Regions from separate parts of the Providencia huaxiensis genome, predicted to be linked through region 1. Evidence: predicted binding sites of a transcription regulator. Region 1 holds the regulator's gene; the other holds the start of a gene.
What was found. Region 1 encodes LexA, which represses DNA repair genes until DNA is damaged. Its sites were predicted from a motif close to TNCTGTATGTACATACAGNA; they were not measured.
Positions count from the first base shown of each region.

Region 1 (11,872 bases):
ATGAATTTTTTATTGGAATGATATGTTAATGACATAACGCCAATAAATGGGTCATGGTGATGAAATTACGTTCTTTTCTGTTAGTTCTCTATGTTAGCGGTATTTCCCTTGCGCAAGCTGGCAATATCGTTGAAGCGCCTTCGACGAAAAATAAACCGGATACGCTACAGGCACAGCCTAAAAGTACGCCTATGCCTGATGAGTTCAAAGCCAAATTAAAGCTAGCGAATGCTGGTGATGAAGAGGCGATGGTAGATGTTGGGCTTGCTTATATGGATGGGACTGAATTTCTAGCGGTCAATGAGAAAGAGGCTTACCGCTGGTTTAAAAAAGTGGCTGACCGAGATAATACGGATGGAGACTATTATTTAGGGATGTTGCTGCAAAATCAGGAAAAATACCAACAAGCGGAAAAGTGGTATCGCCGAGGTGCCGAAAAAGGCGATGCTTATTGCCAATATGCGATGGGTTACTTATATGAACATGGTATTGGTGTTGAGCAAAATTTAAAGCAAGCGAAAGCATGGTATGCAGAAGCCGCAGAGCAAGAACACGCTAACGCACAGTTTGCCATGGGGCTATTTTATCATGATGGTTTAGGTGGTGGTATTGACTACCAAAAGGCGCGTGAGTGGTATGAAAGAAGTGCGGGCAATAATATTGCAGCCGCAGTGAATAACTTAGCGGTGATGTATGAAAATGGTGAAGGCGTAGAACTGGATGATGAAATGGCGATTTACTTATATCGCCAAGCCGCCAATATGGGCTCTGCAACAGCGCAAGTAAATATGGGGGACTTTTATCAAGAAGGCCATAGCGCAATAGAAAAAAATAGCTACCAAGCAATGTACTGGTATAAACGCGCGGCGCAACAGAACAATATTGCGGCTCAATTGGCGATTGCGAAAGCCTATGAACAAGGCAATGGCGTTGGCAAAGACCTTGCTGAAGCCTTTATCTGGTATGAACGTGCTGCACAAAATGAATCCCAAGATGCAGGAATGAAGGTAGCTGAATTCTATGAAAAAGGGTTAGGCGGGGTTAAAAAAGACCCCAAAAAGGCTGTTGAGTGGTATATATCACTCGCCAACAGTGATGGTAAAGAGGCTCAAATTAAGTTAGCAGAACTGTATGTGTCTGGAGAGCTGAAAAATGTTGATGTGAATGACATTTTGAGTTGGTTGCTGATTGCTCAAGAAAATAGCATTGAGGCTCAAAACCAGTTAGCTATCTTTTATTTAACGGGAACAGGTGTGGCGAAAAACACACACAGAGCACGGCAATTGCTGGAAAAAGCGGCATTTAAAAAGAATAGCGATGCTCAAAATAACCTTGCGGTGATGTATGCACGAGGCGAGGGCGGTGAAAAAAATATTTTCCGTTCGGTAATGTGGTTTGAACGAGCAGTAGAACTCGGTAATGAAACTGCAAAAGGGAACTTGGCGCTTTTAAAACAGAATAACGGTGTGACGGGCAAGATGCTGCAATACACCAGCAATGTTACACAACCCAGCAAACAGGCTGGAGGGGATTAACTGCATAATATAGAAGGCGATCGTCACGATCGCCTTCTGGTATTTTGATCAAACTTCCACACTATTCAAATAAATTACTGTGCAAGGTACGAACAATCTCTTCAGCATCATTTCCGGGTACCAATAAACAAATATTGTGGCTACTCGCGCCATAGCTGATCATGCGAATATTGAATGACTCAAGTGCGCCAAAAATTTGTCTTCCTAGGCCATTCACTTGCGACAGCTCATTACCAATGATTGCGACGAGCGCTAAATCCTCTTCCACTTCGACACGACATAATGCGGATAACTCAGTCATTAGCGCATTGGTGAGTAAACTGCCGTTAGTTCCTGTTGAGCCTGTTGTGTCTAAGGTTAGTGCCACACTGACTTCTGAAGTCGTAATTAAATCCACTGAAATATTGTGGCGCAGTAAAATGGTGAAAATTTCCGCTAAGAAACCGCGTGCGTGCAGCATTTTTAGGCTGTGCAAGGTGAGTAGCGTTTGTTTACGGCGCAGTGCTAATGCCCTAAATTGCGGTGGATTAGTGGTTTTATCACACACAATGGTGCCGCCAGCTTCGGGCGCTTTACTTGAACCAACAAAAACAGGGATCCCTGCGCGTACTGCAGGAAGGAGTGTCGCAGGATGCAAAATTTTTGCGCCAAAGGTCGCCATTTCAGCCGCTTCATCGAAAGCAATTTCATCAATGCGTTGGGCACTCGGTACGACGCGAGGGTCAGTGGTGTAAATTCCAGGAACATCAGTCCAAATATCGACACGTGATAAATTAAGAACCTCGGCTAACAGGGCAGCGGTGTAGTCACTTCCACCACGACCAAGAGTTGTTGTGCGGCCTTTTTCATCACGGCCAATAAACCCTTGGGTGATCACAACTGACTCGGCAAGGCGTGGCATGAGTTGCTGCTCTGACAATGCTTTTAGCTGAGCAAGTTCTGGTTCAGCACGGCCAAAGCTGTCATTGGTTCTCATTACTTTGCGTACATCAAACCATTGGGAGTTAGCGTTGCGTTGGCGTAGTACTTCAACAAATAGCAAGGTTGACATTAATTCGCCGTGACTCACCATTTCATCGGTTAATGCGTCAGAAGTGGCTAAAGCAGCCGAATCAGCTAAATGAGCAATATTATCGAGTAAGCGATTGATTTCTTCACGAATAACATCAGCAGTTTGTAGGTTATCAATAATTGAGTATTGAATATCCTTCACTTTTTTCAGTAGTTCATTGCGTTTATCTGCATCGCAGCCTTCGGCCAGCTCGATTAATAAATTGGTAATGCCAGCAGAAGCTGAAAGTACCACAACTCGTACATTTGGGTTGGAAAGTACGATATTGGCGCTGTTATTCATTGCTTCAAAGTTAGCAACGCTGGTACCGCCAAATTTGGCGATAACATACTGATGGTTGTCTGCTGAAGACGCTGCGATATTCATGGTGTCAATCCCTTTGGTTAAACCTAATCTTTATATAGATTTATCGGGTAAATAGGATGGCGTCAATCAGGAATCGAAGGAAATCAGTAATTCTAATGATAGGTAATTTATTATCGCTTTTCTCAATGTACCCGTCATACTCGTCATACTTCAAGCTGCATGGGTGTTGACTGCGCTCAGATAACCGAATCACATACTTTTGTATGCTCATCGGTCTATCTTCGCTTGTCGCCTACATGCAACTTGAATTATTTAGGGTATATACTCGCCATACTTCAAGCTGTATGGGTGTTGATTAGCGTTCAGCTAGCTGAATCACATACTTTTGTATGCTCATTGGTCTAGAAAGTGCGTATTTCAATAAAAGGGGCAATTAAGTCTGGAAAAGTGCGGCAGAATTGGGGAATATCAATATAACGCAGAAAACCGATAAGTCTCGTTTTCGTGACGGGGTACAATCTATTTCTATTTAAAATTATTTGGAGAGTGTTATCCATGAGAAGTATTAATCCAAGCCAAACGGCTGCATGGCGGGCGCTAGAGCAACATTTTGCGCAAATGAAAAATGTCCATATGCGTGATTTGTTTGCACAGGATAAAGACCGCTTTACTCATTTTTCGGCGACGTTCGATGGTCAAATCTTAGTGGATTTCTCCAAAAATAGAATTACTCAAGAAACATTGGAACATTTATTGGCTTTAGCAAAAGAAACAGAGCTAGAAAGCGCTATTAACAGTATGTTCCAAGGTGAGAAAATTAACCGTACTGAAGACCGTGCAGTACTACATACCGCTTTGCGTAACCGTGATAACACGCCTATTTATGTTGATGGCAAAGATGTCATGCCAGAAGTGAACGCGGTATTGGATAAAATGCAGCAATTTAGCCAGCGCATTATTAGTGGTGATTGGAAAGGTTATACCGGTAAAGCGATTACGGATGTGGTGAACATCGGTATTGGTGGTTCAGACCTTGGTCCATTCATGGTGACAGAAGCACTGCGTCCATACAAGAACCATCTAAACATGCACTTTGTATCGAACGTGGATGGTACGCAAATTGCGGAAACACTGAAAAAGCTGAACCCAGAAACAACCCTGTTTTTAATTGCGTCAAAAACCTTTACAACCCAAGAAACCATGACTAATGCGCATTCTGCTCGCGATTGGTTCTTGGCTGCGGCAAAAGATGAAAGCCAAGTGGCTAAGCATTTTGTGGCACTTTCCACAAATGGCGAAGAAGTCGCGAAGTTTGGTATTGATACCAACAATATGTTTGAATTTTGGGATTGGGTTGGTGGCCGTTATTCATTATGGTCAGCGATTGGTTTATCCATTATTTTATCGGTCGGCTTTGATAATTTCGTTCAATTATTGAACGGTGCCCATGCGATGGATAAACATTTTACCCAAACGCCGCTAGAAAAGAACATCCCTGTGTTGTTAGGTTTGATTGGCATTTGGTACAACAATTTTTTTGAAGCGGAAACTGAAGCGATTCTGCCATACGACCAATACATGCATCGTTTTGCCGCTTACTTCCAACAAGGCAATATGGAATCGAACGGTAAATATATTGATCGTGATGGAAAACCTGTTACTTATCAAACAGGCCCGATTATTTGGGGGGAGCCGGGAACCAACGGTCAACATGCGTTTTATCAGTTGATCCACCAAGGAACGAAGATGATCCCATGTGATTTTATCGCACCTGCGGTAACCCATAACCCGTTAGGGGATCATCACGAAAAATTATTATCTAATTTCTTTGCGCAAACGGAAGCATTAGCATTTGGTAAAACTCGTGAAGTGGTTGATGCCGAGTTTGCTGCGCAAGGGAAGAATGTCGCAGATATGGAATATGTTGCGCCTTATAAGGTGTTTGAAGGTAACCGCCCAACTAACTCCATCTTATTGAAATCAATCACACCTTATTCGTTAGGTGCATTGATTGCGATGTATGAGCACAAAATTTTCACCCAAGGGGCGATTTTAAACATTTTCACTTTCGACCAATGGGGTGTGGAATTAGGCAAACAGCTCGCAAGCCGTATTCTGCCTGAATTAGAAAATAGTGATACGGTGAGTAGCCATGATAGTTCGACCAATGGTCTGATTAACAGCTATAAAGCTTGGCGATAAGTTAACAACGTATTATTTAAATACTTCAATATAAGGTAGGGAGCTCCTGCCTTATATTGTTCAACTGACTATTGTTAAATTGTTCGTTTTTCAAGCAATTAAATAAAATTTATTATGATATTAATAAATTTTATTATTATCGATAACTCGCTAGTAATTAAAATATTTTTCACTATATTTTTACATTTTGTGTTGAAAATGTGACTTTTTATATAAATTTTTAGCTAACTTTAACCTTGTCGTAAAACAACGTGATATCCTATTGCGTAAGAAATACAGTAAATCATAACCATGTTATTCATGGTGGAATTTTAAGTAATGGATGAAACGCTTTTTACTTCTCAGCCGATTCATTGGCTGGCGGAGAACGATAAAAACGATAAAATAGTGCCTGCTAATATATTAGATTGGCTATTAGAGCTTGGCTCAATGACAAAGCGTTTTGAGCAGCATAGCCAGCAAGTGACCGTGATACCTTATTTAGAGTGCTATGTATCGCAAGATAAGCTGAGTGCAGATGAAGTGCAGTCTTTACCTAAAAGCCAGCGCTATTGGGTCAGAGAAGTTGTCATGTATGGTGATGGTATCCCTTGGTTACTGGGCCGAACTGTAATCCCTGAAGAGACACTGACCGATGATGACCAGCAATTGGTGGATATTGGGAGAATGCCATTAGGACGTTATTTATTTAGCCGCGATAGTTTAACTCGAGATTATATCCATATTGGTTCTTGCGCAAATCGTTGGGTGCGTTGTTCTCGGTTAAGGTTATCGGATAAACCCTTATTATTAACAGAAATATTTTTACCTGAATCACCTGCATATCGTTAACTATCCTAAGTATTTTGAATTTTCAGGTCTCTGCAATGACACTATGCCAACAAATATAAATCAGTAAGTTGTAGAGTTTGGTGGTATTAAAATATACCCAATTTGAAGTATGATGGAATTCGAAAAGGAGCACGACAAAGTGGAGGGAAGTATGACGCTAAGTAAATGGCATGCATACAGCCGTTTAATGCGTATTGATAGACCCATTGGTTCACTGTTGCTACTGTGGCCGACGTATTGGGCATTATGGATTGCGGCTCAAGGTACGCCAAGTTTACATCTTTTAATTGTCTTTACTGCTGGCGTATTTTTTATGCGTGCCGCTGGCTGTGTCATTAATGACTTTGCTGACCGCCATTTTGATGGCCACGTAGAGCGGACTAAACACCGCCCTCTCCCGAGTGGTGACGTGACAGAAAAAGAAGCAAAAATATTGTTTGCAAGCCTTGTTGGCCTTTCTTTCCTGCTGGTTTTAACACTCAATTCAATGACTATTTGGTTGTCAGTTGCCGGTTTGGCCTTGGCATGGGTTTATCCCTTTGTTAAGAGGGTCAGTAACTTACCTCAAGTGGTATTAGGCGCGGCTTTTGGTTGGTCAATCCCAATGTCTTTCTCTGCTGTTGGCGAAACTTTACCTGTTGTTTGTTGGTTACTGTTTTTAGTTAATATTATTTGGTCTGTGATCTACGATACTCAGTATGCGATGGTAGACCGTGATGATGATTTAAAAATTGGTGTGAAATCAACCGCTATTTTATTCGGGCAGTATGACAAATTAATTATTGGGTTACTGCAATTCCTGATGGTTGGCTTCTTATTGGTGATAGGCTCACTGGCGGGTTTAGGTACTCTTTATTATATTTCATTGGTGCTCGTAGCGGGTCTATTTATCTATCAGCAGCAATTAATGGCTAATCGTGAACGTGCGCCTTGCTTTAAAGCTTTTATGAATAATAACTTTGTTGGCTTAATTTTGTTCATTGGTATTCTTGTCAGTTATTTTTAAATTGCCTTTATTGAGCCAAAGTAAAAGGTCATGTTATTTCTAACATGACCTTTTTTGTTTTATTGAGCTGAGAAAACGCGATTAGCTTTTCTCTTGTTCCTGAGACTGCGCGCTTTCACTTGGCTTTTCTTCAGAAAACTCATCATCTTGGCTAACACTTTCAATGGTCAAACGGATTTCCGGTGACATCAAGCGGGCCAGAACGGCATACAGTTTTTGTGCATTGGTAACAAAAATATCATTTTCATTATTATCAATGTAGCCTTCTTCTCTGAGGGTATCGACTAATGTCGAGAATACCGCTTTATCAAAGAATTCAGGTGCGTTAATACCATGCAAGACAGAAAGACGTTGCGCAAGGATACGGCTTTCTTTTTCCAACGTATTACGGCTGATTTCAGGGCTCGCGTTGAGTAATGATAATGTGATTGCATAACGTTGCAAGGTTTCACGTACACCAGCGGCTAAAAGCTGTAATGGACGAATACGGCGAGGATTTAACACCACAATATCGTCTTCTCTTAAGCAAATTAGTTTTTGGTTATTCAGTTCATCGATCAGCGTATCTACCGCTTCATGTAGCTCATCACTGTTATAACGCATAAACAGTTCTGCTTTTAAGAACGGATAAATTTGACCGACTTGATAGTGAATATCTTGGCGACTAATGCGCTCATGGTGTAACACAATGCTAGTTATTAGAGATGGTAATACCAATAAATGATGGATATTGTTGCGGTAATAGGTCATTAAGACGGCATTTTCACGAGGAAGGATAATAATATCCCCCATGCTGTCTTTTTCGACTTCGAATTTATCCATTTGCAAAGCATGTTCTAACAATTGCTCTGCTGTTTTATTTGGGGTTGTTGCATCTGCGGTGTATGGCACGTTGCGTAATAATTGCAGGTAACATTCGACTTGTTCAATCAGTTGCTCACGAGTGAGCGAGCGTTGACGAGATGCCAGCAATGCGGTCGCACAGAGGTTAATCGCATTGGCTGCGGCTGCATTATTAATATTAACCATAATGTTATCAGCTAACGAACTGACCGTTGGGTTTAACCAGGTCGGCCTTTGTGGTTCGATAGGATCGATAGAGTCGCGCCAATCAGGTACACGCTGATTGAGGTAATGAGGTAAAGAAATAGGTTGACCGAAGTTAACATACCCTTGACCTAAGTTGCGCAATTTACGTAACCCGCGAACCATGGAGAAAAAGCCTTCTTTCTCTTTTTCTGCACCACGAAGTTCTTTGGCGTAAGTTCCTACTTCCATGACATGTTCATACCCAATATAGATAGGAACAATAGTGATAGGGCGTGAGTCACCGCGCAACATCGCTTGCAATGTCATTGAGAGAGTACCTGTCTTCGGTTGTAATAAACGACCGGTACGTGAGCGCCCACCTTCCACAAAGTATTCGATGGAGTAACCACGTGCAAACAGTTCACTTAAATATTCGCGGAAAACGGTCGAATACAGTTTATTGCCTTTGAACGTTCGGCGAATAAAAAAGGCCCCTAAGCGACGGAAAATTGGCCCTGCTGGCCAGAAATTAAGATTGATCCCCGCTGCGATATGAGGCGGCACTAGCCCTTGATGGTATAGCACATATGAGAGCAGTAAGTAGTCCATATGGCTGCGGTGAGAGGGGACATAAACGATTTCATGGCCGTCTTGTGCGAGTTGGCGAACCCGTTCAGCGTGCTGAACATTGATACCTTGATAAAGGCGGTTCCAAGTCCAACTAAGAACTCTATCGGTTAAACGTACGGCTTCATAAGAGAAATTGGCCGCAATTTCTTCCATCATCCCAACGGCATTTTGCTGGGCTTTTTTGAGTGGGATTTTTTTACTGCGCGCTTCGTCTTCAACGGCTTTTTCAATCGCTTTTGACGTCAATAGCTTATTAAACAGTTCATAACGTGCAGGAAGTTTTGGCCCAACTGCTGCTAAGCGTTGGCGCGAATAGTGAATACGCGCGACACGAGCGAGTTTGTTGGCAATAATAGTGTCTGTACCGTGGTCTTGTGCCATTTTCCCAATTGAGACAATCGGTGATAAACGCACAAAGCTGTCACGCCCTAACCATAAAACTGCAAAGAACTTTTGGATACCGTTTAACAGCTTCAGTGGCGGTGCTGGAGTATGGCCTTCACGCCCAGGTGAACGCCCAAACATCACGGATGCAGGTAGCATTTGAATATCTAGATTTGGATTGTTTTTGTGCAAATCTAAATAAGCATGGAATGTTTTTACTGAATCCTTACGTGGATTCGGTGAATAATAGCGAAAAACACGTGGGCCATCATCGATAAAAACGTAAGCCGGAAGCTTCGTTCCATTGATATCATTGTCGACTAGCGGGTCTGGCAGACCGATAGCTAAGCATTGATGCCGTAGCGTCAGGAGGTCAGACTTCGAATGATAAGGTAATACGTACAGAGTTGGCCTGTTGACATCAAGCTGCAACTCAGTGACGGGATCCGAAGGAATTAGTTTACTTTTTACCAATAATTTAAGTGGCAAATTCAACGTGTTGTAATATATTTTACGCCATAGTGACATAAATGATTATAGCCTCTTGTTAACAATGCTGTGCAATCATACCAGAAATACCTGGTTAGATCTGTTACTGACAATTCACTTTGACCGTAAAAATCGATTATTGTTTGTATTTTTTAAGGAATAAATATGGCGAGTCAAGTTAAGGGGTTCACGCGAGTGATTAAAGCGGCAGGATATTCCCTTAAAGGTTTGAAAGCTGCTTGGGTTAATGAGGCAGCATTTAGGCAGGAATCAGTTGCAGCAATCATCGCAATTTTTATCGCATTTTATTTAGATATCAGCTATATAGATAGGATTTTGTTAGTGAGCTCAGTTGTGCTGGTGGCAATAGTCGAATTATTGAATAGCGCGGTAGAGGCTGTAGTTGATCGTATTGGTAGTGAGTATCATGAACTTTCAGGAAGAGCTAAAGATATTGGTTCTGCTGCAGTATTTGTGAGTATCGGTTTAGCGCTGTTCATTTGGGCGCTGGTATTATGGCAGCGTTATTTTTCTGGTTAAGGTGTTTGGTTACTTAATCGGGCAAAAAGAGAGTAAATCGATAACAAATGCTTAAATTGCGCGATTTAACTGTTTCAAATCTTCATTTACCTGTATATACTCACAGCTTGACTGTATAAACAAACAGGGGAACGGAATGAAAGCACTGACGGCTCGACAACAGCAGGTTTACGATCTGGTGCGAGATCACATTTCGCAGACAGGTATGCCACCTACACGTGCTGAGATAGCAGCAAGCCTTGGTTTTCGTTCGCCTAATGCGGCAGAAGAACATTTAAAGGCCTTAGCACGTAAAGGGGTTATTGAAATCGTTTCAGGCGCATCCCGAGGTATTCGTCTGCTTCTTGAAGAAGAAACCGAAGATCAGGGGTTACCTCTGATTGGGCGTGTTGCCGCTGGCGAACCATTATTAGCGCAGGAACATATTGAGAGCCACTATCAAGTTGACCCGGAGCTGTTTAAACCACATGCAGATTTTTTATTGCGTGTGAACGGGATGTCCATGAAAGATATTGGCATTATGGATGGCGATCTATTAGCTGTGCATAAAACGCAAAATGTACATAACGGGCAAGTTGTTGTCGCTCGTATCGAAGATGAAGTTACGGTTAAACGTTTTAAGCAACAGGGTAACCGCGTTGAATTAATAGCAGAAAACCCAGAATTCGAACCTATTGTTGTTGATTTACGTCAGCAAAACTTCACTATTGAAGGTTTAGCTGTTGGGGTTATCCGTAACAGTGATTGGTATTAATTTCCGCTAGTAGCCAGCTGTCATGGTAGGTTACACCCGGGAATGACTATTGCAGGCAGATTTCATTGCTTTATTTTGAGGTCTGCCTGTTTTGTTTCCTTCCTTATATTTTTTCTCTTCTCTCTTCTCTCTTCTCTCTTTTGTATTCATCAAACTATTTAGCAATACAGTAATTTATTTCTTTTTTGATGCTATAGGTTGTTCGTGGTTATGATGACAATGTTCATGATCTTGGCAGCTATTCACTTCGTCACAACTTCTGCATAAGCCATGGTTTTCCACCACGGTATGTCTTAAGCGGAATTGGTGTTCGTCGGCTAAATTAATAATGGCAGCTTCTATTGTTGTACAGTCACTTTCCGTTACGCTTCCGCAATGGTCGCAAATCAACATAACAGAGATATGGCTTGGGTTATCAAAATGATGGCAGACGACATAGCTGTTTGTTGATTCAATTTTATGGATAAAACCTTGCTCCATTAAAAACTCAAGGCCACGATAAACCGTAGGGGGTTTAGCTTGAGGTTCAATTTCACGTAGTAAGTCGAGTAAATCATAAGCGCTGATTGCACCATGTTGTTGTGCTATCAAGCGCAATACCGTTTCTCTTTGTGGTGTCAACCTGACGCCTCTTGACTGGCAAATATGTTCAGCCATCGCAAGAACTTTTTTTTCACTCATCTTTTCCATTTTACTGACCCACCCGTTGAAAAATGCAAATGTTTACTGTTCACAAGTTTATCACAGTTTCTTGAACTATAGAGAATCAAGAAATGAAAGCATTACCATCAAAAAATTTTAACCTTGCTAAGTATTTTTTTGATTAATAAAGAAAGTAAATGAGGGTAATAAAAAATATAAAAAATGATATTTAAAATTAAACAGGAAAAATAGAAACAAATATTAAACAAATGCATGATAAAAGCGCAACGCATTGCGAACAATTAATTGAAATATTCCGTTTCAATTTGATGCAATTTCAATTAAGACTTATCTTAACCTCACTTTTCAATATTCTTTTTGTCGCTTCTTTTCTGTCTTGTTTGGATTTTAATTGCGGTTTTTCTGTTATTGTTTGGTTTTAATATCTATCT
Region 1 is NZ_CP031123.2:4,290,569-4,302,440, forward strand. It holds gene CYG50_RS21565 (SEL1-like repeat protein) at 60-1,535, shown strand; gene lysC (lysine-sensitive aspartokinase 3) at 1,597-2,973, opposite strand; gene pgi (glucose-6-phosphate isomerase) at 3,469-5,115, shown strand; gene ubiC (chorismate lyase) at 5,434-5,946, shown strand; gene ubiA (4-hydroxybenzoate octaprenyltransferase) at 6,098-6,952, shown strand; gene plsB (glycerol-3-phosphate 1-O-acyltransferase PlsB) at 7,034-9,523, opposite strand; gene CYG50_RS21595 (diacylglycerol kinase) at 9,650-10,024, shown strand; gene lexA (transcriptional repressor LexA) at 10,161-10,778, shown strand; gene zur (zinc uptake transcriptional repressor Zur) at 10,953-11,468, opposite strand.

Region 2 (11,872 bases), 160 kb from region 1:
ATAAAAAACCACATCATTATTAGTAAAACCAATAATGTTCGCAATGATTGTAACACGACCTATATATTCTGCTATTTATCTTTATAAAACTATTTTTAATATTCTAAATACTTAAAGGACGAAGAAATATCGATAAAGCAGAGCAATACCTGATAATAAAATAATGACATTAATAAATTTTAAAAAACTTTCACGTGAAATTTTTAATGTTATATGCCGCCCAACCCACGTACCGATTAACATAGCAGGAGAAAACGCTAAGGCAATCAATAAAATATCCAGATTGAGATACACTCCCATCACCAAAAATATCACCACTCGAGTTAGCGTGCTAAACCCAATTAACGTCATTTGAGTGAGTCGAAAACGTTGTTTATCTTCAATTCGGCTCGATAAATACATGGCATAGATAAAACCACCACTACCAAATAAAGCACTAAAAACACCGCCCACTAAACTAAATGGGACAACCAATGCCTTTGAAAAGGGTAATTTTGATTTTTTAGAAAAGAATGCATGTAATACATAACCAACAACAAATAACCCAAGTAATAATACGAGTATATCGGGGCGTGTTTTTAATAAAATCGCAGCGCCAACTAAACTCCCTACTATCATTAATGGAATTATCCATTTAATTTCCTGATAATCCGCATTTTTGCCATCTTTAAATAAGTTCAAAACTGCGGCGGTTAGATCAATTAGCGCAAGAATTGGAACAATCATATTTAATGGCAAATACATGGCTAACACAGGGGTTGCAATGAGGGCCGAACCAAACCCCGCCATACCAAAAACCAAATAAGCAAAAAGTAGCGTTGAGAAACAAATCGCCATTTCTAATGATAATAATTCAAACGGCATGACCTTAACTCCAGACGTTTTTTAACGTCCTCACTATAGGTTCTTTCAAATACAGAAAATAGTTTTATTTTTGTAGGGTTTTAAATTTCAAATCTATATCAAAAAACAAAATAGCCACTTTAAATACAATATACAACTAAGAGTGTATAATTTGCTTCACTGAGTGATACAGAACTAGCACAATAAATTAAAATTCAGGTAAAGACACATTGTGGATAAAAAAATTAATTTAAAAATCGGGCAGAAAATTCGTTTACTTAGGCAAGCAAGAGATCTTTCACTAAACGAGCTATCTCGTCTATCGGGGATCTCGAAAGCGGCTTTATCCAAGTTGGAATCTGGCGATTCAAACCCACGCATTGATACATTAGAGTCGATTGCCATTGCCCTGCGCTTTCCACTAAGCGATCTGTTTACACGGCAACATGAGGCCTATCCCTATTTTCTCAAAGCCACTCCCAATGAAAAAGAGTATTCACAACAGTTTAAGTTTCGCATTAGCATGGGAAATATCTCTGAAATTTGGCAATTAACCATGAAGAGAGGCGCTATCATTAATAGCCCCGCCCATATGAGTGGAACCCACGAACACATTATGGTGAATTCTGGCTCACTCATGTTACGGCTACATGACGACCAAAATATCGTCTTAGAAGCGGGAGATTTTTATGCTTTCAGTGGTGATTTCCCACATAGTTATCTCTGTATGGAGGGAGAGCTGCAAGCAACCGTCGTCATGACTTACTCTCACCTTAGTGATAGCGTTTAAATTGCGGCATGTTGTGCATCATAACTAATGCGCAACGTCCCCTTTTTAAATTTCATCGACTTAATTGAAAAATGCTGAATGTTATCTAGCGAAGAAACATGTGTTCCACCACAAGGCATTTCTTCAGTTTGGTCGATATAGCTGATCCGCAAATCTCCCTTTTGCTTTATTGCAACGGCTCGCCCACTATGAAGGCTTTGGTTAACAATATCTTCAATGTATTGGCTATCTAGCTCTTCAAAAGGCGTGACATCCCCTTCCATCATGCTAAATTCCACCCGTGATTCATCAGGAAAGTGATGGCCTTTTTGTGCAAGCCAACCAAAGCGACGTAATTCCCAATTCAACAAGTGACCAGCAGTATGTAGCGCCGCATAACGCTGACGTTTTTCCTTATCGACCCTTGCAACCACATTGCTATCTTGGCTCAAAATGACATGTTCTGGTAAGTATGCCACAATCAAGCCACCCAACTGTTTCCTAATACGAACAGCAATGTCATTCACCCAAGCTGTGTCCATGGGTTGCCCACCACCTTGTGGGTGGAAAATATTATCTTTTAAAGCAACCCAATGCCCCTCATCATCTTCCCCTTGCGCCAGTAAGGAAGTTTCGATTTCATACTGATAAGTGTTCGATAAATAGATGTTATTTTGCATAGATTCATACCTGTTTGTTATTCAATTCACCAAATAGAAACCCACAATACATTCGAAAAATTATTGTTCAGCAACTGAATTTATACCACCTTCGTTCGCTTTAGGAAACCCTATTTATCACTATGATTAAATATCAAACAAAAATAGCCCACACAGTTGAATGGGCTATTCGGTCATAAACTTAATCTCAGAATTACTGCAAATAACTTTCCATTGTTTCGAAGAGGCGCAAATCATCACTAAAGCGTACTTCTCGAACATCTTCTAGTTTTTCAACTTGGTTAATCATTTGCGACAAGCGCTCATCTTTTTGTACTAATAGCCATATACGGCTTTCATCTTTATCTTTAATCGGCATACAGAGAATGCCATCAACGTTAAATGCTCTACGGGCAAATAAACCACAAATATGTGACATTACACCTGGGTGGTTACGAACAATTAGCTCTAAAGCAATCGGATGATGTTCAAATACCATAATTACGCTCCAATCATATCAATGTTAGCTGCACCCGGTGGAACCATTGGATATACCTTCTGATTAACATCAATCAAGGCATGGATCAAACATGGACCTTTGGTATTCATTATCGCTTCTAACGCCATTTCAGGGTCTGCTTCATTATTTAAATCGCAAGTTTGCAAACCAAACCCTGCCGCAATTTTGATAAAGTCAGTTTGGTACGGATAAGCTGCAGCAAATATGCGGTTTTCAAAAAATAAATCTTGTTGTTGATGAACCATTCCTAATGCTTGGTTATTCATTAAAATGATTTTGATATTTAACTGATGTTCCGCTGCGGTTGCCAGTTCTTGAATATTCATCATCAGACTGCCATCACCAGAAAAGCACACTATCGTTTTTTCAGGTTTTGCTAACGCCGCGCCTATCGCAGCAGGCAGACCAAACCCCATGGTACCTAACCCGCCTGATGTCAGCCATTGACGTGGACGAGACAGAGGATAAGCTTGAGCTGCCCACATTTGATGCTGACCAACATCCGTTGTCACAATTGCATCTTCACCTGCCGCACGTGCTGTAGACAGAACTAAGCCATAGTGATTCAGCGGGTTATCCGCATCACTGAAATTCAGTGGATATTTCTCTTTTAATTGATTTACTTGCGCCATCCAATCAGCACGCTCATTACGTTCAACCAAAGGCAATAACAGCTCCAATATTTGCCCCGCATCTGCATGAATAGCGATATCTGGGCGCTTAATTTTGCTGATTTCTGCTTTATCGATATCCACATGGATGATTTTCGCGTTAGGACAAAATTTCTCTGCCTTGCCTATCGCCCTATCATCAAAGCGTGCACCAATAACAATCAATAGATCCGATTCTTCCATTATCATGTTAGTACTTGCCGCAGCGTGCATACCTAACATACCTAAATATAACGGATGCCTCATCGGGATAGTACCAAGTGCCATTAAGGTCATGGTTGTTGGTAATGAGGCTTTTTCCGCAAATGCGATTGCCGTTTCTGTAGAATCGGAGCTAATCACCCCACCACCAAAATACAATACTGGACGTTTCGCGTTATTAATCATTTCAGCCGCTTGCAGAACTTTTTCCATGTCAAAAGCAGGAGCTTTATCTTTCGGTAATACTTCTGGTATTTCAGTTAGTTCAATTGTGGCAGTTTGAACATCTTTTGGAATATCAATCCAAACAGGTCCAGGGCGGCCTGACTCTGCAATACGAAAAGCATCACAAATCACTTGTGGCAATTCATTGATATTACGAACCAAATAATTATGTTTCGTCACTGGAATCGAAATGCCATAGGTATCAACCTCTTGGAAAGCATCTGTGCCAATCATTGACGAAGAAACTTGAGCCGTAATACAAACCAGCGGGATAGAATCCAGTTTTGCATCGGCAATAGCAGTCACTAAGTTTGTTGCCCCAGGCCCACTTGAAGAGATACAAACTGCGGCTTTTCCTGTGGTACGCGCAATTCCCTGAGCAATAAAACCTGCTCCTTGCTCATGGCGAGCCAGTATATGACGGATTTTCTGGCTTTGCCCTAATGCATCATAAAAAGGCAAAGCCGCTCCCCCAGGAATGCCAGAAACGATGGTAATACCGTGTTTTTCCAGTAAATGTACGATTAATTCTGCACCCGTAAAGCGGGTTTTATGTGGTGTTGTGGTGCCCGATTCGCTCATCATAATTATCCTTTGCTAGCCTGCGGACTCGAGCGAGAAGTGATAAAAAACCCCGCTCGGTTTGCGCCGGCGGGGTTTCTAAATCTACGTTGATTTGTACCCGTTACGGCGCTAAGCCCACGACCACCACCACACGCACGACCACCGCGGCACGTGGCGCGGTTAGTAGTAGGTTGGAATGATGAATAGTCATGTTCACGGGTTCTTCCTGTTTAGTCTGTCTAATTTATTGATTATTATTTTTCAGTTTCTTTTCTTAAGAAAACATAAATTTCGTAGCATGACAATCATTTTTTCTTGTTTTATTCCAAAGGAATGGTAATTGCGACATTCATCACACCCCATTCCAGTAGAGATATTATCTAGAAAAATAAAAAAATATAGAATTAATCACCATTCAAAATCCCAGCAAAAACCTTGACTTAAAGTTAACTTTAAGTTGTATCCTTTACTCCAACTCAAGGGGGTTTGCCCTTGATGGAAACATTAACTAATTGATTTTTAATTAATAAACAGAGGGATATATGCCAAAATCCGTTTGGTGGTTAACCATCACACTTGCATTATTTATCACAGGAAATGCTATTGTCCTTTCTATAGCAGTGGTTATTGGCGAAAAACTGGCTATCAACCCAACGTATGCGACAATTCCACTGGTAAGCCAATACGTTGGCTTAATCTTAGCAACTATTCCGATCGCGTTTTTAATGCAAAAGTACTCGAGAAGAGTAGGCTTTATTATTGGTAATATCGGTGGGTTAATCGGCGCAGGCTTTTCTATTCTGGGCGTGATAGAAAGCCATTTAGTTTATTTTTCCATCGGGTTATTTTTCACTGGTATTGCTATTGGTACTGCACAACAATTCCGTTTTGCTGCTATCGAAGAAGCACCAATTTCTTTGCGAGCAAAAGCTATTGGCCTTGTCATGAGCGGAGGTATCGCCGCCGCCTTAATCGGCCCAACATTAGCCATTACTACCCAAAGATTTTTTGCAGAGCACCCGTTTGCAGGGCCATTCATCACGTTAGCCGCCATCTATGTGATCGCATTTATTCTATTATTAGTTGTGCCATTAAAGAAAATAGAGAAAACACCATCGGATGAAGCGTTAGTCAAACGCAACTACAGTGCATTGTATTCACAACCTATTTTAAAATTAATCGCCATTGTTAGCGCGGTTGGATATGCCATTGTGGTTTTCACCTTTGCCTCAATACCGTTATCCATGAAACAACATGATTTCGCCTTTTCCTCTATTGCGATTGTATTTCAATTCCATGTATTAGGTATGTTTGCACCATCATTTTTCACTGGAACATTAATCCATCATTTAGGGGCAAAACGCATTATTTTCTGCGGTATCATATTGTTAATTTTATCAGCTACTATGAACCTGCTAGGTAACCATTTTTACAATTATTTGTTGGCTGGTATTTTTGTCGGTGTCGCCTGGAATTTAATTTTAATTAGCACCACTAACTTATTACCACATACCTATGAAGCTCATGAACGCGCTAAAGTGCAAGGAATGACCGACTTTCTTATCTATTTCTTCGGAGGAATAGGTAGCTTAGGGGCAGGAGTTCTTTTCTTTATATTCGGTTGGCAGACGATGAATGCCCTATCTGTAGTCATTTCCACCACCATTTTAATTAGTTTTTGGAAGCTAAAAAAATATATCCCCAAACGCCAATGAAAAGTTACATCACTGTACGGTGGTTTTATATTCAGAGAGCCTAATAGTTTTATCTATTATTAATCGATATCATGATGAATATATCTCCTTAAGATAAACTCCACTGGCTATAAACTAATTAAAAATCGGTATTTTGTCTATTTTGCCAATTAACAAACTGTATTCAACTTTGTTTACTATTTATTTATTGGCTATTGACTGAATGAGGGATAAGATTAAAAAGTAACTAATAGGAAGATATTATGTATAAAGAAATCCCTGTTCCCTGCAATGGGAAATACACAGAATTTCAATCTACAGTTGTTAATGAAATATTAGTTTGGATTGAAATGAACTTAACCAGTCGTCTATTACTTGATGATATCGCACTAAAATCAGGATATACAAAATGGCATTTACAAAGAGTATTTAGAAAAGTCGTTGGTATGCCTTTAGGTGAATATATTCGCCGAAGGAGGATCTGTGAAGCCGCTAAAGACCTATGCTCCACTGAACTTCAGGTTATTGATATTGCATTAAAATACCAATTTGACTCCCAGCAATCTTTTGCAAAGCGATTTAGAGCTTATTTAGGTACATCACCGTCAATCTACCGACTGTCCGGTGAAAGTCAAAATGACCCATTACTACTGGAACCTAAAGTAGCTTGATACGCTAATATGAAAATAAAATTTATATTTCCTTTTTTAATAACACTACCAATACAAAGCCCTATGTAAGTTAATTACTGGGGCTTTTTTATTTTCTATTCATTTAAGAAACTTTTAATTTAAAATTAATAAAGCCTTAAGGTTTTAGTTTTATATTTAGTTTACCATATTAATAAAAAATAATTTTCTGGATATATGATTTTAATTTTATTATTTATTAAACAATAAAGGCTCCACAAAGAAGCCTTTATTTTATTTATGTATTCTAATTAGTAAATAAATTAGAACGGAATATCGTCATCGAAGTCCATTGGTGGTTCATTGGTTTGTGGAGCAGGCGCTGATGAGCGTGCTGCAGGGGCTCCGCCGCCACTAAATTGCTGTGCTGCTTGTGGCTGCTGAGGTTGGCCCCAACCGCCTTGGCCGCCTTGACCTTGTGATGGTGCATCACCGCCACGGCCGCCTAACATTTGCATTGATCCACCGATATTCACAACAACTTCTGTCGAATAACGGTCTTGACCACTTTGGTCTTGCCATTTACGTGTTTGCAGAGAACCTTCGATATAGACTTGTGAACCTTTTTTCAGGTATTCACCGGCTACCTCAGCAAGTTTGCCGAAGATAACCACGCGGTGCCATTCGGTTTTTTCACGCATCTCACCGGTTTGCTTGTCACGCCAACTTTCAGAAGTTGCCAGAGTCAGGTTTGCCACAGCTCCGCCGTTAGGCATATAACGGATTTCTGGATCTTGTCCTAGGTTACCGATAAGAATTACTTTATTTACGCCTCTGCTGGCCATTTATTACTCCTGATGCATTGAATTTTAATCTCTGGATTAGCCGTGAAGTTTACCACGACCTCGCTTTTTTGCACCACGAAATTGAAACTACTGAGCGTTATTGCGAAACGCTTTCCAACTTTTGGTGAAATTCTACCGTGCCAATTTTCAGTATAGACATAAAATAATTCGCACAGCATCTATCTTTTCGATAAATTCAGATCGCTGTTTTTCTGTTTCACTATTAAAATCTTACTCTAAATAGTTCAAGCAGTGGCTAGGCGGCAAGCGAAGATATCGCAGAGAGCAGCCAACACCGCCACGGTTTGAAATATGACGAATAGGAAATACTGTATATCCATTCAGCCATAAATATGTGATAATAGTCTCTTGCGATTGTTCAATATCAAATCATCCGGGAAGTGGTAAATGGATAATATCGAAGTCCGCGGCGCACGCACGCATAATCTGAAAAACATCAATCTCATCATCCCTCGCGACAAACTCATTGTTATTACTGGGTTATCTGGTTCAGGGAAATCATCTTTAGCTTTTGATACCCTGTATGCAGAGGGTCAGCGCCGTTATGTTGAATCTTTATCTGCTTATGCTCGCCAGTTTCTTTCTTTAATGGAAAAACCGGATGTCGATCATATTGAAGGGTTATCCCCTGCGATTTCGATTGAACAAAAATCCACTTCACATAACCCACGTTCGACGGTCGGAACCATCACAGAAATTCATGACTATCTGCGGTTATTATTTGCACGTGTTGGTGAACCTCGCTGCCCTGATCACGACATACCACTTGCTGCTCAAACTGTTAGCCAGATGGTCGATAATGTTCTGGCTCAGCCTACCGATCGCCGAATGATGCTACTTGCGCCTGTCGTTAAAGAACGTAAAGGGGAGCACGTTAAGTTACTCGATAACTTAGCCAGTCAAGGTTATATCCGCGCCCGAATTGATGGAGAAGTTTGCGATCTATCCGACCCGCCAAAGCTCGAATTACAGAAAAAACATACGATTGAAGTGATTGTCGATCGTTTTAAAATTCGTGATGACATTGCTCAGCGTTTAGCTGAATCCTTTGAAACTGCATTAGATCTGTCTGGCGGTACCGCAATTGTTGCAGATATGGATGACGCCAATGCAGAAGAACTGGTTTTTTCTGCCAATTTTGCCTGTTCCGTTTGCGGCTACAGCATGGTGGAACTTGAACCTCGCCTATTTTCTTTTAACAACCCTGCAGGCGCCTGTCCGAGCTGTGATGGCTTAGGTGTTCAGCAGTTTTTTGACCCCGAAAGAGTCATTCAAAATACTGAAATCTCACTCGCGGGTGGTGCAATTCGGGGTTGGGATCGCCGTAATTTTTACTATTTCCAAATGCTGATGTCATTAGCTGAGCATTATAAATTTGATGTGGAAGCCCCTTATGACACTCTGAGCCCTGCCATTCAAAAAATTATTTTATACGGCTCAGGCAAAGAAACGATTGAGTTTAAATACCGTAATGATCGTGGTGACATCACCGTGCGCCGACACCCTTTTGAAGGCGTGCTCAATAATATGGAGCGTCGTTATAAAGAAACAGAATCAACGGCTGTCCGTGAAGAATTAGCGAAATATATCAGTAACCGTCCATGTGTTTCTTGCCATGGGACTCGCTTACGTAAAGAAGCACGATTTGTATTTGTTGAAAATACGACATTGCCTGAAATCGCAGATTACAGCATTGGCCACGCAATGGAATTTTTCCAGAACCTAAAACTCACAGGTCAGCGCGCTCAAATCGCAGAAAAAGTTTTAAAAGAAATTGGCGATCGCCTGAAATTTCTCGTCAATGTTGGGCTTAATTATCTGACACTTTCACGTTCTGCTGACACCTTGTCTGGTGGTGAAGCACAACGCATTCGTTTAGCAAGCCAAATTGGTGCTGGTTTAGTGGGAGTGATGTATGTTCTTGATGAACCTTCAATTGGCTTACACCAACGGGATAATGATCGCTTACTTGAAACATTGATCCATCTTCGTGATCTAGGAAATACCGTGATCGTCGTTGAACATGACGAAGACGCGATCCGCGCTGCAGACCATGTGATTGATATCGGACCCGGTGCAGGGGTGCATGGTGGGCAAATTGTTGCCCAAGGAACACTGGAAGATATTGTCGCAAACCCAGATTCACTCACTGGTAAATTTTTAAGCGGTGAGCGCAGAATTGACATTCCACAAAAACGCGTTCCAATTAATAAAGATAAAATGCTGACGGTGTTTGGGGCAAAGGGCAATAACCTGAAGAATGTGACATTAAAAGTCCCTGTCGGGTTATTTACCTGCATCACTGGTGTGTCTGGCTCAGGTAAATCAACACTAATAAACGATACGCTATTCCCTATTGCTCAACGCCAATTAAATGGGGCGACCACCATCACCCCTGCCCCTTATTTGGATGTAGAAGGCTTAGAGCACTTTGACAAAGTCATTGATATTGACCAGAGCCCAATAGGCCGTACACCACGTTCCAACCCTGCTACCTATACCGGTGTTTTTACACCTGTTCGTGAATTATTTGCTGGTGTGCCTGAGTCTCGAACTCGTGGTTATAACCCAGGGCGCTTTAGCTTTAACGTTAAAGGCGGCCGATGCGAAGCTTGCCAAGGTGATGGCGTCATTAAGGTTGAAATGCACTTCTTACCTGATGTGTATGTCCCTTGTGACCAATGTAAAGGCAAACGCTATAACCGCGAAACACTAGAAATTAAATATAAAGGTAAAAATATCCATGAAGTGCTGGATATGACCATCGAAGAGTCTCGTGAATTCTTTGATGCCGTACCTGCCCTTGCTCGCAAGCTACAAACTCTGATGGACGTTGGTTTATCCTATATCCGTCTCGGCCAATCAGCAACGACGCTATCCGGTGGTGAAGCACAACGTGTGAAATTAGCCAAAGAGCTATCCAAACGCGGAACAGGGCAAACTATCTATATATTGGATGAACCGACAACAGGCCTGCACTTTGCTGATATCCAGCAACTTTTGGTCGTTTTACATCAACTTCGTGACCAAGGAAACACCATTGTAGTGATTGAGCACAACCTTGATGTGATTAAAACGGCAGACTGGATTGTTGATTTAGGCCCTGAAGGAGGGAGCGGTGGCGGTGAAATTTTAATTGCCGGCACACCAGAAGAAGTGGCTGAGTGCAAAAAATCTCACACTGCAAGGTTCTTAAAAACGATTTTAGAACGCGGCTACTAAGTAGAAAGGCTATAAAAAAATAAATAAGTAAGAAGATTATCAGGGAGTATTTTGCTCCCTGATAATTATTACGATAGCTAAGAGTTATTAGCTAACCGCAGCAAATGCTTCCACAATGCGTTTAACATTATGGCGATTGACGCCTGCCATACAAACACGGCCAGTTCCAACCAAGTAAACCGCGAACTCGTCTTTCAGGCGAGCAACTTGCTCTTTAGAAAAACCAGTGTAACTGAACATACCGCGTTGCTTTAACAAGTGGTCGAAATTGTGGTTTGGTAATGCTTTTTTCAGCTCATCAACCAGTACCGTACGCATGTCTAAAATACGCAAACGCATCTCTTCCACTTCTGCTAACCATTTGGCTTTTTCTGCGCTATTGGTTAATACCGCTGCAACAATTTTTGCGCCATTCGATGGCGGGCTTGAGTATAAGCGACGAACACCCGCTTTTAACTGACCTAATACACGGTCGCGCTCATCTGGGTTTTCGCAAATAACGGATAGCCCTCCGGCACGTTCACCGTAAATACCAAAGATTTTAGAGAATGAATTGCTAACGAACACAGGCAAGCCAGCTTTAACCATCGTTCGGATAGCGTAAGCATCTTCATTAATGCCTTCTGCAAAACCTTGATAAGCAACATCTAAAAATGGGATCAGTTTACGCTCTAATGCCACCTTTGTGACTTCATCCCATTGTGCAGGAGTCAAGTCGGAGCCTGTTGGGTTATGGCAGCACGGGTGCATTAGGATGATGCTATTAGCAGGTAATTTTTTGAATGTTGCTAACATTTCATCAAATTTAACGCCTTTAGTTTTTTCATCAAAGTATGGGTAATAATGCACTTTTGTACCCGCACCTGAAAAAATAGAGGCATGGTTTTCCCAAGTTGGGTCACTACACCACACTTCGGAATCTGGATAATATTGATGTAAAAAATCTGCACCAATTTTCAATGCACCAGAACCACCAATGGTTTGCACAGTAGCAATACGCTCCTGTGCA
Region 2 is NZ_CP031123.2:4,446,440-4,458,311, reverse strand. It holds gene CYG50_RS22205 (MFS transporter) at 1-17, opposite strand, end outside; gene CYG50_RS22200 (sulfite exporter TauE/SafE family protein) at 112-864, opposite strand; gene CYG50_RS22195 (helix-turn-helix domain-containing protein) at 1,076-1,633, shown strand; gene CYG50_RS22190 (alanyl-tRNA editing protein) at 1,630-2,292, opposite strand; gene ilvN (acetolactate synthase small subunit) at 2,486-2,770, opposite strand; gene ilvB (acetolactate synthase large subunit) at 2,773-4,470, opposite strand; gene ivbL (ilvB operon leader peptide IvbL) at 4,574-4,663, opposite strand; gene CYG50_RS22170 (MFS transporter) at 4,995-6,167, shown strand; gene CYG50_RS22165 (helix-turn-helix domain-containing protein) at 6,410-6,817, shown strand; gene CYG50_RS22160 (single-stranded DNA-binding protein) at 7,099-7,620, opposite strand; gene uvrA (excinuclease ABC subunit UvrA) at 8,029-10,863, shown strand; gene CYG50_RS22150 (amino acid aminotransferase) at 10,951-11,872, opposite strand, start outside.
Region 2: uvrA (excinuclease ABC subunit UvrA) is a predicted target of LexA. The motif match lies at 7,948-7,967, and genes of this name have one in related genera.